DNA from 4 places in the Yersinia entomophaga genome. Region 3 is predicted to be linked to each of the others. Evidence: predicted binding sites of a transcription regulator. Region 3 holds the regulator's gene; each other region holds the start of a gene.

Region 1 (4,752 bases), 2.0 Mb from region 3:
AGATTCGCTCGGCAGTATATTGGGAATGGTCTGCTTTGATTTGTTACTGCAAAACGAGATGCTAAAACACTACTTTCTCTGGCTCGCCGGCATTACCGCAGCACTGGCAATTCTCTGTCGCAATCCGTATAACTGTCCTTTCTGATTTCCCTATTCATCTATCGAACTGATACCAGACTTATGAATGAACCACTGAGCCGCATTATTGCAAGCGAACTACAGGCCCGGCCGGAGCAAGTCATCTCCGCTATCCGCCTGCTTGATGAAGGTAATACCGTGCCCTTTATTGCACGGTATCGTAAGGAAGTTACCGGCGGGTTGGATGATACCCAGTTGCGCCAGCTGGAAACCCGTCTGGGTTATCTGCGTGAATTGGAAGACCGCCGCCAAACCATTCTCAAATCCATTGAAGATCAAGGCAAGCTAACTGAGCAACTCGCCGGTGCCATAAACGGCACTATGAGTAAAACCGAGCTAGAAGACCTTTATCTGCCTTATAAACCGAAGCGTCGCACGCGCGGACAGATTGCGATTGAAGCCGGTCTGGAACCTCTGGCCGATAGCTTGTGGAACAATCCGCAGCAAGAGCCTGAATCCGTTGCCGCCGCCTATATCGATGCTGAGAAAGGCGTTGCCGATACCAAAGCCGCCTTGGATGGCGCGCGTTACATCCTGATGGAGCGTTTCGCCGAAGACGCCACGCTGCTGGCTAAAGTGCGTCAGTATCTATGGAAAAATGCGCACCTCGTCTCAAAAGTAGTTGAAGGCAAAGAGCAGGAAGGGGCAAAGTTCCGCGATTACTTCGAACATCATGAACCTATCGCTCAGGTACCTTCGCACCGCGCATTGGCTATGTTCCGTGGCCGCAATGAAGGCGTGCTTCAACTGTCTCTGAATGCCGATCCGCAGTTTGAAGAACCGCCGCGTGAAAGCCAGGGCGAACAGATTATTATCAATCATCTGGATCTGCGCCTGAATAATGCGCCTGCCGATGCGTGGCGGAAAGCCGTCATCAACTGGACATGGCGCATCAAAGTTTTACTGCATTTGGAAACCGAATTGATGAGCACCCTGCGCGAGCGGGCGGAAGAAGAAGCCATCAACGTGTTTGCCCGTAATATGCAGGATTTGCTGATGGCAGCACCTGCCGGCATGCGCGCCACCATGGGTCTGGATCCAGGATTACGTACCGGAGTCAAAGTCGCCGTGGTTGATGCCACCGGTAAATTAGTGGCTTACGACACGGTTTACCCTCATACCGGTCAGGCCACCAAAGCCGCCGCCACTGTCGCGGCGCTATGCATCAAGCATCAGGTTGAACTGGTGGCAATTGGTAACGGCACCGCGTCTCGGGAAACAGAGCGCTTCTTTACCGAATTGCAGCAGCAATATCCGGCGGTTACCGCACAGAAAGTGATTGTCAGTGAAGCCGGAGCCTCCGTGTATTCCGCATCTGAGCTGGCGGCACTGGAATTCCCCGATCTGGATGTCTCTATCCGTGGCGCGGTGTCAATTGCCCGTCGCCTGCAAGATCCGCTGGCCGAGCTGGTTAAGATCGATCCAAAATCTATCGGGGTTGGCCAGTATCAGCATGACGTTAGCCAGAGCCAATTGGCTAAAAAACTGGATGCGGTGGTTGAAGACTGCGTAAACGCCGTTGGCGTGGATCTCAATACAGCGTCGGTGCCATTACTAACCCGCGTTGCCGGTCTGACGCGCATGATGGCGCAAAATATCGTGAACTGGCGTAATGAAAATGGTCGTTTCCGTAATCGTGAACAGCTATTGAAAGTCAGTCGTTTGGGGCCAAAAGCCTTTGAGCAGTGCGCCGGTTTCCTGCGCATCAACCACGGCGATAACCCGCTGGACGCCTCGACGGTGCATCCCGAAGCCTATCCGGTAGTCGAACGTATTCTGGCTGCGACCGAGCAGGCGTTACAGGATTTAATGGGCAATCCAACCGTACTGCGGAACCTGCAAGCCAGAGATTTTACTACCGAGCGTTTCGGTGTGCCGACGGTGACAGATATTCTTAAAGAGTTGGAAAAACCGGGTCGCGATCCGCGTCCTGAGTTTAAAACCGCAACCTTCGCAGACGGCGTTGAAACCATGAACGACCTCACCGTGGGAATGATTCTGGAAGGTTCGGTGACTAACGTCACCAATTTTGGAGCCTTTGTTGATATCGGCGTCCATCAGGATGGTTTGGTGCACATTTCTTCACTGGCAGACAAATTTGTCGATGACCCACATAAAGTGGTGAAAGCCGGCGATATCGTCAAAGTGAAAGTAATGGAAGTAGATTTACAGCGTAAACGTATTGCTTTAACGATGCGTTTAGACGAGCAACCGGGAGAAACCAATGCCCGACGCGGCAGCGCTGACAATAGTGCTAAACCTCGTCAGGGAGGACGCAATAGTCAGGATTCTCGCGATAGAGCGCCAGCCAAAGGACGCACTGCTAGCGCTACCGGCGCAGGCAACAGCGCCATGAGCGACGCGCTAGCAGCGGCCTTAGGCAAAAAACGCTAATCCAACCGCGCCGCTGACTCTTGTCAGCGGCGTTTTTCCTTCCCAGTTCGCGCCACTCTCTCCCTTTTCTCACTGCTATTCTGTGATATGCCTTTCATAATCTTTTGGTCTATAAATATGAAATTTTATATTCATAGATGATTAGCAGAAGCTAAACATCTATTTTCTGAGTCCATCATATTTTTTCTATTTGTGTTGGACCTCTCAAAATAAATGAGGCGACTGACGCAACCCTAAGGATTTATTAAGAAACATAATAAATAAGATTAACTAAATATAAATCCAGATATTAATTGATTCAAATCATGGTGAATTGCAGATAGTGTAAATTAGAATTATTATCCTTAAGGCTGGTCGTATATGTAAATTGAAATACAATTCATTAACCATTTTAACCAGCCATTCTCGTTTGCGAACGCCACACTTTGGTGCTAAAAAAAGAAGATATCGGCCTAGAGCATATTATTCCTAATGTCGTAACGAATATTTACCATTAGGCTTTTGATCGCTGTTGAATACGATAACGATTCTCACTATCATTATTGTGTCTATTATCGCTTAGCGCTACCGCCCGCAGTTCAATGGCTAGCGCTAATAGCCCGATTCCTCTGGCAGATAATGTGATATTCGCACCTGGCGTTGAGCTGGTTAGTCCGCCATTTTGTTGCCGATAATGTCATCTTTTATTATCACGAGGGTTATATGCATCTTCTTCCTCAACGCGCTTATAAGATTTTGGGATTCTCTCCTGAAATCAGCCCGGCTTATCGACAAAAATTATTGTCGCTCGGCATGTTACCCGGTTCATCATTTAATGTTGTGCGTCTCGCACCATTAGGCGATCCCATTCAGATAGAAACTCGCCGCGTTAGCTTGGTCTTGCGTAAAAAAGATTTAGATTTTCTGAATTTGGACCTACAGCCTTAATTTTTAGGTTCCTTTCATTTTATTTTCTCTGCGGCTCGGTTGGGTATATCACCTGGTCTAGATTAATTTTAATTTACTCATATTACGTTGGATCATGAAAGCACTCACAATCGGCTTAATTGGCAACCCCAATGCAGGTAAAACTACACTGTTCAACCAACTGACCGGAGCACGTCAGCGCGTAGGTAACTGGTCTGGGGTCACGGTAGAACGGAAAGAAGGTCATTTTTCCACGGCGCAGCATCAGGTGACTTTGGTTGACCTGCCCGGCACCTATTCCCTGACGACCATCTCTGAACAAACCTCGCTGGATGAACAAATTGCCTGTCACTACATTCTCAGTGGCGAAGCCGATCTGTTAATCAACGTAATAGATGCGTCGAATCTGGAACGCAACCTCTATCTGACATTGCAGCTGCTAGAGTTGGGCATTCCATGCATTATCGCGCTGAATATGCTGGATATTGCCCAAAGTCAACGAATCAAAATTGACGTGGATGCGTTGTCTAAGCGCCTTGGTTGCCCGGTCATTCCACTAGTTTCGACTCGTGCAACAGGTATTGCCGAACTGAAAACCAGCATCGACCAATATCAGCCGAACACCGATAACGCTCTGGTGAACTATCCGCCGCTGTTGCTGGAAGAAGTTGAAAAACTGACTTCGGCCATGCCCGATAGTCTGCCAATGCAGCAACGGCGCTGGCTGGCGTTACAAATGCTGGAAGGTGATATCTACAGTCTGGCACGCTCCGGCGTTTCGCCCGCTTTGCTGGCAGAGTCCCGCCAACGGCTTAAAGATCAACAACATGAAGATCCCGAACTGGTGATTGCCGACGCTCGTTACCAAAGCATCGCAACGCTGTGTGATGCGGTTAGCAACGCGCAACAGGCTGAACCTAACCGTCTGACTCAAATGCTAGATAAAGTGATTCTGAATCGTTGGCTCGGCGTGCCAATTTTCCTGTTTGTTATGTATTTGATGTTTGTATTGGCGATCAATATCGGCGGGGCGCTACAGCCAATTTTTGATATCGGCTCATCGGCGATATTTATTCAGGGTCTACAATGGGTTGGCTATACCCTGCACTTCCCCGAATGGCTGACGATATTTTTAGCTCAGGGGATTGGCGGCGGGATCAACACTGTTTTACCGCTGGTACCGCAAATCGGCATGATGTACCTGTTTCTATCCTTCCTCGAAGATTCTGGCTATATGGCTCGGGCGGCTTTCGTTATGGACCGCCTGATGCAGGCTCTGGGGCTGCCGGGTAAATCCTTCGTGCCGCTCATCGT
Region 2 (4,752 bases), 1.4 Mb from region 3:
TTTATCAGGCGGCTAACAACATTTCGTTGTACTCTGCCACACCAATTGCTTCGATAAATGGTGCGTCATCTATCACGTCGCCAGAATTATACTGGCTAGCTATAGATAACGTGTTGAAGGCGCTGTCAACATCCACCCCACTCGTTTTGAGAATTTCCAGCATCGGATCAGGGTCTCCTTTCATTAAACCGTATAACGTTTTGTGCAAATCGCTCTGATGATTTTGTTCCTCAGTGAGCGCAGGATCATATTGCCCAGTGATAGCCAGACCACTAAAGGTGACCTCCGTTTTTACGATGTGTCTTCCCCCGCCGACGCTAGGTTCTAGCCCTTCACCAAACTGCACCTCATCAATATTGCCATGGAGCGTATGCTGAGGATAAAAGGTGTAATGTAAGTTACCCTTCGCTATCAGGCTGGTTTCCGTATTATGCGAACTGCCAATAGTAAATTGATGGCCATTAAAACCATCCGATCCCCCGTAAAATTGCCCACGATCTTTAACCGGAGCCAGTTCGATATTACCGAACCCCGCAGCCCACGCTTTTAGGTAAGATGAAACACTAAATTCGGCAAATTCTTCTTGGTATTTAATTGTTATACTCATAAATAATTTCCTTTTAGTAAATGGGATATAACTTAGAATATGATTATTAATATAACCATACATACCAACAGGGGTTAATTAACACACCTGAAGACTTTAAAATTTGTATTCAAATCCACCCTGAATAGTTCGGCCACGGCTAGCAGAAAATGACAGTGAATCGCCATAATTAACCAGATAAGCACGATTACTGATATTTTCTATTGAAGTACGTAATATCAAATTATTTGTTATTTTATAGCTGGCATATAAATCAAACACTATGTATTTCGGCCAGTCAGCGACATAAGCCGTACCTGGATAGCCATAACCATTAAGCACTGATAAATCTTGATACCCACGGTTATAACGGATTACGGTACCAAAATCTAACAGTTTATTTAATGCTCTTCCCCCCAACGTTAAACTGCCACGATCGCCCGGTAAATAAGCTGATGATCCGAATACCGCCCCATGTCTACAGAGAATGAAATCATTAAGATGGTTACCATCGACACCATACATTCCTATCCCTTTTGTATTTTTAACCGATTGAATACCGCCCAACCAGGCTGGTTTTGAGCAAGTATCGTTATGACCTATCATTCGGGTATAATTCAGACTGGTATAAAAAAAACCGGCATCGTAACTTAATTGATATTCCAATCCGCGAAAGCGACTTTTAAGTAAATTATTAACGTAAGCAGCATAGGCAAATGATTGGCTTCCGCGCAGAGGTAATGCTCGCTCTAATTCCAAGTTGATATAGTTCGTCACCCGGGTATCAAAGTAGGCCATTTTTGCGCCAAATTTATCGCCGCTAATGAATAAATCTTCCTGTTGAATATTCAACCCAGATTCCCAGGTGCGGGAGCGCTCTATGGCCAGATTAGGATTTGGGAACAAAAAACCCGAACCGTGGGCACTGCCGGTAGCCAGAGTTTCTGTTATACCCGGTGGCCGCCATGATTGACCGTAGTTGCCAAAAAACTCCAGCCATTGCACTCCTGGCTTCACCCCAATGCCCAAGGTTGGCAATATTTGCTGCTCATGGCGATCAACATCCCAGGTCATTGTCACAGGGACTTTTTTACAGGTATTTCTTTTTCCCCCGCCATGTTGGGGGTTACATGGGTTTTGCCGTGTATAAGGCATTTTTGATGTGTATAGCCAGGTATGCCCTTGTAATCGAGAATGTTCGAAACGCAGCCCGCCATCCAGCCGTAACCAGTCATCGTAGTGGTAATCAAACTGAGTGAAAACGCTAGTCAGACTGCGCTGGCCAGACGGAGTCACACCCTGCATGAGATCTTTGTTCGTGTGGCCGCTGGAACGATCGCTAAACCAATCCATACCATATTGAAGGCTCAATAAATGGTTATCCGGCAGCATGAAACGTTGAGTATTTTGTAGCTGGAGACCGCGCGTAGTTAAACGCGTGCGAGTGGTATATTTCCGACAGAAAATAGGATCAGAACACAAAGTATTGGTTTTATCATCGGTATCAACGTAATAGGCTTTTGCCTTGGCATCCAACCAGGGTAGATGCTCGGGCTGTAAGCTGTAATCCAATCCGAAATTCTGCGTTATGACATCGCTAATACTGCTGGTTTTCCAGCCGACGCCGCTTTTATTCGGTGAGTTTTTTACACTTACCAGAAAGCCGCCGTTAGGGCTGCTTACCTGAGTTTGCAGGTAACTGGCAACCAAACGCTGCTCCGCAGGCAAGTTCCAGCCCACTTTAGCCAGTCGGGTATGCATTTGGTAGCCGGAATTGAGCACTTTCATGTGCTTTAACTCATCACCGATTGAGTTTTTCCCCTTATTTCCATATCCAAAACGTAGCTCGCCCAGACTACCGATGTTTCCCGGCCAATAATCACCAAAGTTCCGCTCACTTATGGCTATCAATAAATCTCCGGTTTCATGACCAAATGCCAATGTTCCGCCACCTATAAATCGGGTACCGTTATCGCCCGTTGTGGCTCGCAGATTACCGCCAAGCTCTTTTCCTGGCTCAAGAAAATCCGCCGCGTTTATCGTATTAAAAGTAGCAATACCGCCAATTACGCCGGCGCTACCGATACCGCTGGTCGGCCCTTTTTCAATCACCACATTGCTAAGAATATCCGGATCAATAAACATCACGCCGTTACGTCCGCCGTGACCACTTTTCATAAAGTTTTGCCGCATACCGTCAATATTCATATTTATACGACCAAAATCTTGAATACCGCGAATATTGACCGATAAAGCAGGATCTTGTTGGTCTACGGCAGAATAGACGCCGGCAGTTTGCTCCAATATATCAGCCGCATGGCGGGCAGGACGGTTATCTAATTGTTCTTTAGTTATTTCACTAACAGAGCGAGGTTCATCATATATCCAATCGTCAGAATATTGCAGACCGCCACCTTCTATTTTTAGCGGTTCTAATACCACATTATTATCATCTATCTTTGAAGAGGGGATATTAACATCAAGCTGTTCCGAGTAACTTTTATCACTAAATAAATAAAAAATAAAAAAAAGAATGATACTGATTAAACCATTAGGCTTAATTTTATTCACATAATTATTATGCATATTTTTGCTTCATCCTTGGAAAAATAATGCGACAGCCAACTTAGTTATTTCACTAAATCAACAGTTTAAAAATAAAGTCTTACATTAGCGCTTTATTTATATTTCAACAATTGAGAATGATTATCATAATCACTTAATGAAATAAACTCAACTTCCTACAGGAAGAAATAAAGAAATAGCGCCAATGAATGACAGTAAATGTGAATACTCGCCCTAATGCTAAAGGAATGAATGGTTAATTATCGCAGATGAACCCAATATATTAATTAAAGGGATGTTTAATTACGACTGACAGTTAGCCTATAGCTAACATATTCACAGGGAAGGGAATATTTGGCAATAAAGCGGATGGTAAGCGTGCCATCCGCAATGCGTAAGGAATTAATTAAAACAAACGCTCTTTAGCTTCAGCAATGGCTGATGCCACCTGCAGTGGCGATACGCCGCCCTTGGCCACACGTTTATCCAGACAGGATTGTAAAGCCAGTATTGGGTACACGTCGTCGCTAATAATGGCGCTGAATTTTCGCAAATCCTGCAACGGCAACGCTTCCAGTGCTTTACCCTGACGAATGGCTTCAACCACCGCTTCGCCGACAATATGATGCGCTTCACGGAAAGGCACGCCTTTCGCTACCAGATAATCCGCCAATTCGGTCGCATTCGCATAACCCTGCTCGGCAGCTTCTTTGCAACGCGGACGTTTCACCTGAATACCATCCAATACCAGCGCCGCCATATGCAGGCAATCCAGCCAGGTATCCAATGCGTCAAACAGCCCTTCTTTATCTTCCTGCATATCTTTGTTGTAAGCCAAAGGCAGGCCTTTCAATGTCATCATCATCCCGGTCAATGCGCCTTGTACACGGCCACATTTACCCCGAATCAGTTCCAACGCATCCGGGTTTTTCTTCTGCGGCATCAGGGAAGAGCCTGAAGTGACGCGGTCAGATAAATCGACAAAGGCCGCTTCGCCACTGTTGAAGAAAATCAAATCTTCGGCAAAACGAGAGAGATGAACCATACCAATGCTGGCATTTGACAGTAATTCCAGCACATGGTCGCGATCGGAAACACTATCCAGACTGTTGCGGGTCGCAGAAGCAAAACCCAGCCAATCGGCCAGCTGTTCGCGATCGATGGCGTAAGCTGTTCCCGCCAGCGCTCCACAGCCCAATGGGCTCACGTCCAAACGCTTTAAAGTGTCTTGCAACCGACTTTCATCACGAGCCAGCATTTCGCTATAAGCCAAACACCAGTGAGCAAAGGTCACCGGCTGAGCGCGTTGCAGATGGGTATAACCCGGCATGACCGCGTCCTGATTGGCTTCCGCAGTGATAACCAACGCCTGTTGCAGCTGGCGTACCGCCGATTGCAGCTCCGTCACTTGGAATTTGCACCATAGTTTTAAATCGGTAGCGACCTGATCGTTACGGCTACGTCCGGTATGCAGCTTTTTACCTAAATCGCCGACTTTGGCAATCAGTTTGGTTTCTACCCAGCTATGAATATCTTCCGCATCGCTGGTCAGAATGGCTTGTGGATCGGCCTGAACCTCTTCCAATAATACGGTCAACGCC
Region 3 (4,752 bases):
CCGTAGATGATGCCGTCGCCGCCAATTGGCTGGCGTGATGAGCATTATCTGCGTTGTGTTTCACCGTCGCCGTGAGCTGCTCCATGCTGGCTGCGGTTTCTTCTAATGCCGCGGCCTGCTGTTCGGTACGGGAAGACAAATCGGTATTACCCGCAGAAATCTCAGATGCACCATGATAAATACTGTCGGTGCTGTCGCGGATTGCGCTAACGGTGTTGGCCAAACTGGTCTGCACATCCCGCAATAGTGGGAATAACTGGCCGACACAGTTGCGCCCAAAATCGACAATGGGTTGTCCCAGCTGACCGGAGGCAATCACTTTGAAATGGTCGCGCATCATATTGAGCGGACGCACCAGATTTGCCACCAAAAAGCGATCCGTCGCCAGTAATATCAACAGACCAATCACCAGCGCCGAAACCAGCGTAACGCTGCTTACCTTGGTAAGATGAGCAAATTGCTCCTTCACCACGCCGATTTCTGCCGATGCAGTTTTACTGAATGCCTCGGATGACGCGCCATACTGACGGCTTAAGGCTGGTACCGTTTGCTTGGACAACAGCTGGTAAGCAGTATTATCACCGGCCATAGCCGCTTGATACAGTGGTTCCACCCCTTGGGCAATCAGGGCATTCCAGTTAGAAATAACATCCTCAACCAATACCGGGCTGAGCTGCGCATGATCGATAGATTTAAACTGTGCCAAGTTCTTTTTCAGGCTATCCAAGGCCAGATTGGAGGATTTCAGCTCACGATCGGCATCTGCGCTATTCCCTGCCAGACGATAATCCACTGAACGACTCAATCGGGTCACCATACGGAAATACTGATCGGTTCCCTGATTGACCAAGCTGATGTTATCGACCAAAACGCTATTCGCGTTTGAGGCTTGAGTTAACTCATTGAGTGATAATAATGTGTAAGCTGAAACTCCGCCCCAGAGCAAGCTAAATGCCCCGAGAACCCAAAGTAACGCTGCCCTGATGGTGATATTTTTCAAAAACTGCATGTTCGTTCCTTTTCTATTTATTGTCGGATTGTTGCCACAAAATTCTGGTGGAGTTTGATGACCGAAAAGCGATTTAGGACGTTCCATACAGCCAACGACTTCTCCTTCCTCATCAAAAATCGATTTGACAAGGCCCTCCTTGGCACCGCAATCGAAACCCGCGGGTTTCAATTCGGTTATCGGCAATCGTCTGCCAAGGTTGAGCGGTAGATGAAAATTTTATATCGCATAAACTTGATATAAGCAGAGAGATGTTTTCTGGCATGATGACGGCCTATTGGAAATAGTCAGTCTGAGGACTTAATTCCTTATTTCTATTAAGGATTTAGTCACCTGCGTAGTCCCTGATGACTCTTTTTTGAAACAATGGCTTAGCAATCAGCCTGTTAATAAAATCAGATGAGTCAGCCTCAGCAAAAAGGCGCTTTCCACAAGCACGATGAAAAATGTGTTATATTGTGGAGCAGCAGGCTCCACAACTAACGTAACTAATTGAATTCAAAGGTATAAATTTCATATGGCAACTGTAGGCATTTTCTTTGGCAGCGACACAGGCAATACCGAAAACATTGCCAAGATGATCCAAAAGCTACTGGGCAAAGACGTTGCAGAGGTTCACGACATTGCCAAAAGCAGCAAAGAAGATTTAGAGCAATTCGATATTTTGCTGATCGGGATCCCAACCTGGTACTACGGCGAAGCACAGTGTGATTGGGATGATTTCTTCCCAACGCTGGAAGAGATCGATTTCAATGGCAAGCTGGTTGCCCTGTTTGGCTGTGGCGATCAGGAAGACTATGCGGAATATTTCTGTGATGCCATGGGCACAGTACGTGACATCATCGAACCGCGTGGCGCAGCCATTGTCGGTCATTGGCCAACCGCAGGCTACCATTTCGAAGCGTCAAAAGGTCTGGCGGATGACGATCACTTTATCGGCTTGGCTATCGATGAAGACCGTCAACCAGAGCTGACCAACGAACGCGTTGAAGCTTGGGTAAAACAAATCAGCGAAGAACTGAGTCTGTCAGATATCGTGGGTTAATCTGCCTAACATGCCCTGAATTGCCTGGTTTGCGATCAGGGCATGGTTCTCCATTCTGGTGCGTAAATGTGCGGCAAAAACCCCACAAAAATAGATGATAATAAGGCGTTAACGAAACTAAACAGTTTTAAATTTGTAAGTTCCGTCGCCATCACTGTACACTAGGGCTATCTGTTCTCCCCGTTCATCAATACGCTGCATGATTAATCTTGCAAAGTGTGCAATTATATCTTTGTTAATAACCTACGGTTTTCATTTTGAGCTACCGGTTCTATAATGAGACGCAATTATATTTTTGTGCCTACCGATGTCATAGGCTGAACAGCCTCAATTTGAATAACAAAGTAACAGGACTGAATCCGCATGACTGACAACAACAGAGCATTAAAGAACGCTGGCCTTAAGGTAACGCTTCCGCGCCTGAAGATTTTGGAAGTGCTGCAAAAGCCAGATTGCCATCACGTCAGTGCGGAAGATCTTTATAAAAAGCTGATCGATATGGGTGAAGAGATTGGTCTGGCCACGGTTTACCGCGTACTTAACCAGTTTGACGACGCCGGTATTGTCACCCGCCATAATTTCGAAGGTGGCAAGTCTGTCTTTGAACTGACCCAACAGCATCATCACGATCACCTGATTTGCCTGGATTGTGGCAAAGTGATCGAGTTCAGCGATGAATCCATTGAAGTCCGCCAACGTGAAATCGCAACTCAGCACGGTATCAAGCTGACGAATCACAGCCTGTATTTATACGGTCACTGTGAAGGCGGCGATTGCCGTGAAGATGAGACTTTGCACGACAAAAAATAAGATCTGATTCATCAGATCCGAGTATCAGACCACCCTTCTCTAAGTCGTAAAATACACTTGGAAAATGCGTGGTCTTTTTTTTACTCCTCATAAATCTATTTTCCTTCTCCGCCTATTGTTATTTAGCGTTCAAATAAACAGATTAAATTTCAATTATTTTGGGCCTAAGTCATCTTTATCTAAAATAAGGCTCAGCGACTAAAAACGTTCGCAAATAATTACACTAAATAACAGGCAAAAAAAAACCCCGGGGGCACCGGGGAAATTACCATCAACTCAACTTAAACAGGAGATAACTAGACACAGCTTAATAACACTCAGTTTAACAACAGGTTAATTTGGCCCCAATTGCTCAGGGCCGATACTACAACTAGACGGATAATTACAAAGTTGCGCTAACGACTTCAGCACGACTGTTGCGCTTACCGTCCGGACTGGCAGAACGAATCATCACTTCGCCACTGACCTTCGGCTGGTTTTTGATATCGTATTTCTGCCATTGCTGACCACCGTCAACGGAGTATTCTATGGTCAGCCCCGGCAGGCTAACGTTAGCCTCCAATAAGCCGCCCTGAACACGCGCTCCCGGCACTGGCAGGCGATACGAGATACCGGCCTTATCCAGTTTTGCCAACTCGCGCTGACCCATAATATTGGCAAAACGCTGCCAATCGGCACTTAACGCCTGAGTATCCACATGATGGGTTTCTCCACCTTTGTACTCGCGGCCCGCTTTATAATCCTGCTCCCAAGGTGCGCGATGCCAAGCACGTTCTGCCAACGGCAGCGCTCGTGGGAACATCATGTATTCCATTTGATCGTCCGTACGTACAGTTTCATTCCACGACTGACCTGAAATACCGTGAACACCCGGCCAAGGCTTATCACTCTTGGCGCTGAAATGGTTACCATCGCGGTCAACGGAAGTTTCAGCGTTCTGCGGCATGTTATTTGGCGCAAAACTGAATACCTTAGCTTCATCGGTAAAACGAGTTGCCCAGTAATAGCCCCGCTCACGCGGGTTCACTTCATAAGGCATATCGAAGTAAACATAGTCTGGGTTAGAAGCGATGACTTCATAGCCTTTATTCGCCCAATCGTTCACCGAATCGGCTCCGCCCCAATACAGGGTATCCCAGAAGTTCACACCTACGCGTTTGGTAGCGAAAGCTTTGGCATCTTTGGCGTTTTTCAAACCATCCTGCCAGGCCTGCATTTTCTCAATACCGTGCGCATTAACCAACTTGCTCACTTCTATCGCAAAGTGGCTAGCGAGGTGTTCCACGTCCTCAATTTTTCCTTGCTTAACCATGTCCTGACAAACCTGAGACTTCGCCCAAGGTTTATCTTCGATGCTCTGATCGATAATGCCCTTGCCCGGCTCAATCTTGCCGTTTTTATCCTGGAAACCCGCGCCCAAACGGATATTTTTCGCCTCATCTCCGCCAAAGTGCCAGGTTTGCAGCGGCATACCCGCTTCTTTATGCATCTGAGCCATTTCGCCAATCACTTTATCCACAAAGCGTTTGGAAGAATCCAGGCAGGGATTCAGGTAGCTTTTACGCTCATAGAACTGAACTGAAGTCGTATTGGAATCATCCGTCGGGTCCAGCAGGCGGAATTCATTGGCTTCTGCTTCTTTACCCTGCTTCATCAGATTGTTATAGCGAGCTTCCATCGAAACGACCGCAGCACGGGCGTGAGCCGGCATATCGATTTCGGGAATCACTTCAATCTGGCGCGCTTTGGCATATTTCAGGATATCGATGTAATCCTGACGGCTAAAGTGCCCGCTTCCCAGATTATTGCTATCCGGGCCTGAACCTAACTGTGGCAATAAACAGGCATTTTCGCTGAGATCGTGGCAACGCTTGCTTCCCACTTCGGT
Region 4 (4,752 bases), 590 kb from region 3:
TTGGGTCTTTACGCTTCACCATGATGAAAATCTATAAGGAACCCTTTTCTACTTAATATCTGCAACGTGCCCGTAAGATAAATCACATGAATTTTTGGAGCAATAATGACTTTTATGAAAGGACGCTTAGGGAAAATAAATTTAATTTTACTTATTGGATTATCTATTTGGTTTTATCCCACACCCGCAACGGTAGACCCTAAAGCCTGGGGGTTAATGGCTATATTTACCAGCACCGTCATTGGATTGATTATTTCTCCTTATCCTTTAGGTGCGATGGCGATATTCAGTTTGACACTATCGGTTGCGACCGGGCTAGTTGGAATTAAAGATATTCTAGCCGGTTTTGGTGAGCCGATTATCTGGATGATTGCCTGTGCTTTCTTTATTTCACGAGGGTTTATTAAAACCGGTTTTGGCAGACGAGTGGGCTATTTCTTTATCAGTAAATTTGGTCACAGTTCACTGGGCCTGGCTTACGGACTGGTGCTGACCGATCTGATATTCGCTCCAGCCATGCCGTCAACGTCGGCAAGAAGTGGCGGCATTGTCACGCCGATATTTCGCTCAATTTCTGAAGCTTACGGTTCGACGCCAGAAAATGGCACCGAACGGCAAATCGGCGCTTTTCTCATTCAATGTGTCTTCCAATGCAATGCGATAACCTGCGCGATGTTTTTGACGTCGATGGCTGGGAATCCGATGATCGCCAAATTAGCCAGCGAAATGGGAGTCACAATCACATGGGGAGGATGGGCGTTGGCCGCCAGCGTACCAGGGCTAATTTCTTTAGTGATTATCCCATTGTTACTTTACCGTTTTTACCCGCCGGTATTAAAAAAGACGCCGGAAATGAGAGCCATTGCCTGTGAGAAATTAAAAGAAATGGGGGCGATGAGCCGCCATGAATGGATTGTTTTGTGCGTGTTTATTTGTCTGGTTGCTTTGTGGGTTAGCGGCGCTACGCTGAATATCGATGCCACTTTAACTGCGTTTATTGGATTAACCGCGTTACTGTTGACCGGAACTTTAACCTGGGATGATGTCGTGGCAGAAAAAGAAGCCTGGCATGCCATGATCTGGTTCTCGGTATTATTAACCTTGGCCAGCCAACTGAATAAGTTAGGGTTGATTAAATGGTTTGGTGGAATCGCGGCTACCTGGGTGGATGGCATGAATTGGGTTCCCATGCTGGGAGTCTTATTGCTGGTTTACTATTATATCCACTATTTTATGGCGAGTGCGATTGCTCATATCAGCGCGATGTACGCCGTGTTTGTTTCTATTGCTATCTCTGCGGGCGCTCCGCCAATGTTGAGCGTACTGGTCTTTGGTATTTTTAGTAATTTATATATGGCTACAACGCATTATTCCGGCGGGCCTGCGCCGATCCTCTTTGGCTGTAATTATGTGCCATTGAGTACCTGGTGGAAGATTGGATTCCTGCTCAGTCTGGCCATTATTCCTATTTGGTTGATTATTGGCAGTTTATGGTGGAAAACCATCGGCTACTGGTAATCCGATTATGGTGGAAAACCATCGGCTACTGGTAATCCGATAGGTTTTATACGTTCAGGGCCGATATTGATCAATAAAGGCCCTCAACCAGCGAAAAATATGGCGCACAGGGTATCGGCTACTCGGTTATGTGGCCCGGAGCACGATCGCCAGTCTTCAGGCAATTCTGGTATCCTTCATTACTGAAACGGTTGGCATCAAGGTTAAGGGAGTATTCGCAGGGGAGGCAATGAGATGTTGGCGCGGAAGGGGATTCCGTCGCCATAGCCGGTGGAGAGAAACGGGCCAAAACTGCGGCCAACATTTGATAGAGTCTTTTCATTCTTGTTACCCTCATGATGATCTCGGTGAATGATAGGTTAGTTACGTCCTGTAATGATAACCATTATCAATAATAATCATAGAGCATCATTTATCCACCTTCAAACCCTAATAAGGAATCGTAATGGAATGGAATATTGCGCGTTCCTGATGATGTTTCCTTTCTCAGTTGGGACATAAAACTTACCAGAGCGCCACCGACGTGCCGCGTCATCTTCTGGTAAACGTTCTTTTCTACGGATTAACCATTCGGTTTTTCACACTGTATTAGCGATTAATTGACGTTATTTCAGAATGTATCCAGAGATTTCATCTTCAGTCTTGGAGAAAAAAATACCCCTGAAATAAATGTATATAAAAGGTATTCCATTCCAAATGAGAATTGTATTGATAATCATTACTGTTATGTATAATAATGCATTCAACATCTATTAGGTTGGAGGTAGAAGGTGTCAAATACAGAGAATTTAATTACACCTTCACCTGTAGGGGTAATAGCAGATATCGCGCAGCTCTTTGAGCAAACCTTTGCTCATTTTTCTGTAACGTTTAAAGTGAATTCCGATAATATCCCTTCCAAAAGTATGAGTTTCAATCATTGGTCAAATGAAGATAATTTTCCGTCACTGATGGAAATTTATCAAAATGAGTATTACGGCATCAATAATATAAAGCCGAATCAGAAGGCACTTTATTCACTATGGACACAATGGTATTTCGGTTTGGTTATTCCTCCAATGATGTTGTTATTAATGGAATATCCGCAGGAAATTGACTCCGACTGTCGAAACTTTAAAGTGGAATTTCATGATAGTGGCAGGCCAGATATTATTTACTATCAGCTAAAATGGAAAGGTCAGAGCGCGGAAAATTTACTAGAACGCTATTATGCACTGATTAATAACCATGTTATTCCAATAGCTAATAAAATTGAGTCCTATCAGGGTATAAACGGGAGATTACTGTGGAATAACATCGGATACCTGATGTATTGGTATCTGGGTGAGTTTAAAAAACGCATGAAAGAAGATGTTTATCAGTCTGTTATTCAAGGTCTTTTTATGACTATGACCTTGCCAGACGGCCGCGAAAATCCGCTTTATCGCACGGTTATACTACGTAATGACACCCTGCAGCGCCGTAGCTGTTGCCAGCGTAATAAGCTACCGGGCGTGGGTAATTGTCATGATTGTCCGCTCGAAATAACGCTATAAAGGTATTATTTATTCTGAAATAACCTCTTGCTTCTGGCCGGTGGTTTTTGTAGTGACTATTTAACTCTCTCTTAGAGTTGTCGACTATATACCCAGTTATCATTGCTTATAATAAAAATATCATGGAACAGTAATCTGAGCGCATCTATATATATTATAAGGATATATCATGTACGGAGTAGCCCATACTGAAACCCCTTTTTTATCGGAAAGTGGTGATATAAGTGAGGTGCTTTATTTGGGGAGCTTTCTAAATAAACAAAGTGCCGATAATTATCAGGAAGGAGTTAATAATGTCACTGAAAGAATTAAGGGCATATTAAACGTTGTTGATAAACCCTTTAGCGGGATATTACCGAATGAATTGTCACCGCTTATTTCTGGAATAAACCTGGATAATCCGCTGCCCTCACTCGATTCTGCGCTGGATGAATTACAACAGCTGTATATTAAAGATGCTGTTTATTTTCATCATCCTAAATATGTAGCGCATTTGAATTGCCCTGTGGTGCTGCCGGCGGTGTTTGGGGAAAGTATTATTGGTGCGATTAACTCCTCTTTAGATACCTGGGATCAGAGCGCAGGTGGTACGCTGATTGAACAGAAAGTGCTGGATTGGACCCGAGATAAAATAGGGTTAGGTGAAGAGGGGGATGGGATTTTCACCAGCGGCGGAACTCAATCGAACTTAATGGCTATGTTACTGGCTCGCGATCATTTTTGCCATCAGCGAGACCCGGCCCATAAAAATCAATTGCAGGGACTCCCAGCCGATTTTCACAAATTCCGCATTTTCACATCGGCGGTTAGCCACTTCAGCACGCAAAAAGCGGCCGCATTATTAGGCTTGGGTTACAACGCAGTGGTTCCTATTCCATACGACAGTGAATTTAGAATGGATACTCACGCCTTGGAGTTAAGTATCGAACGCTGTCTGGCACAGGGAAATATCCCTTTAGCGGTGGTGGCGACCACGGGAACCACTGATTTTGGCAGCATCGATCCTCTACGTCCTATTGCAGCGTTAGCTCAGCACTATGGTCTTTGGCTGCATGTTGACGCGGCCTACGGTTGCGGCTTACTGGTTTCTTCCCAGCATCGGCAACTGCTCGCCGGTATTGAGATGGCGAACTCGGTGACCGTGGATTACCATAAATCCTTTTTCCAGCCGGTGAGCTGTAGCGCCTTCTTTGTTAAGGATAAACAGCATTTTTCCTATTTGACCTATCACGCCGAGTATCTCAATCCGTTAAGCGCATTACAGGAAGGAACACCCAACCTGGTGAATAAAAGTATCCAGACCACGCGGCGATTTGATGCCCTAAAGATGTGGCTGACGCTGCGTATTATGGGTGCAAAGCAATTGGGGCTGGCTTTTGAGCGATTAATGGAGACCGCGCAGGTCGCTTATCAATTAATGCAGCCTAACCCGTATTTTGAACTGTTGCATCGACCCACGTTGAGCACGCTGGTATTCCGTTTTATACCGCTGGATTCCCGCAGTGATGCAGAAATCGATCTCACCAATGCATATATTCGTAAGGCGTTATTCCGAGAGGGAAATTCGGTCATTGCCGGGACCAAAGTCAATGGCCGTCAGTATTTAAAATTTACCTTTCTGAATCCGACTACGGGGATTCAGCATTTAAATGAAATTATCGATGCCATTATGACCCACGGGCAGAACTATGCGGATCAG

What was found. The regulator Fur, encoded in region 3, represses iron uptake genes when iron is present. The targets are predictions, from matches to a motif close to ATAATAATGAGAACNACTATCAA.
Positions count from the first base shown of each region.
Region 1: feoA (ferrous iron transporter A) is a predicted target of Fur. The motif match lies at 3,050-3,072, and genes of this name have one in related genera.
Region 2: PL78_RS07775 (TonB-dependent hemoglobin/transferrin/lactoferrin family receptor) is a predicted target of Fur. The motif match lies at 3,283-3,305, and genes of this name have one in related genera.
Region 4: fhuF (siderophore-iron reductase FhuF) is a predicted target of Fur. The motif match lies at 2,215-2,237, and genes of this name have one in related genera.

Region 1 covers NZ_CP010029.1:2,548,636-2,553,387, forward strand. The annotation lists gene PL78_RS11730 (MFS transporter) at 1-145, shown strand, start outside; gene PL78_RS11735 (Tex family protein) at 181-2,532, shown strand; gene feoA (ferrous iron transporter A) at 3,235-3,459, shown strand; gene feoB (Fe(2+) transporter permease subunit FeoB) at 3,554-4,752, shown strand, end outside.
Region 2 covers NZ_CP010029.1:1,702,743-1,707,494, forward strand. The annotation lists gene PL78_RS07770 (heme acquisition protein HasA) at 5-607, opposite strand; gene PL78_RS07775 (TonB-dependent hemoglobin/transferrin/lactoferrin family receptor) at 704-3,172, opposite strand; gene argH (argininosuccinate lyase) at 3,558-4,752, opposite strand, start outside.
Region 3 covers NZ_CP010029.1:260,959-265,710, reverse strand. The annotation lists gene PL78_RS01320 (methyl-accepting chemotaxis protein) at 1-1,009, opposite strand, end outside; gene fldA (flavodoxin FldA) at 1,527-2,054, shown strand; gene fur (ferric iron uptake transcriptional regulator) at 2,418-2,864, shown strand; gene PL78_RS01305 (beta-N-acetylhexosaminidase) at 3,247-4,752, opposite strand, start outside.
Region 4 covers NZ_CP010029.1:854,107-858,858, forward strand. The annotation lists gene PL78_RS03925 (DASS family sodium-coupled anion symporter) at 106-1,518, shown strand; gene fhuF (siderophore-iron reductase FhuF) at 2,289-3,053, shown strand; gene PL78_RS03935 (pyridoxal phosphate-dependent decarboxylase family protein) at 3,223-4,752, shown strand, end outside.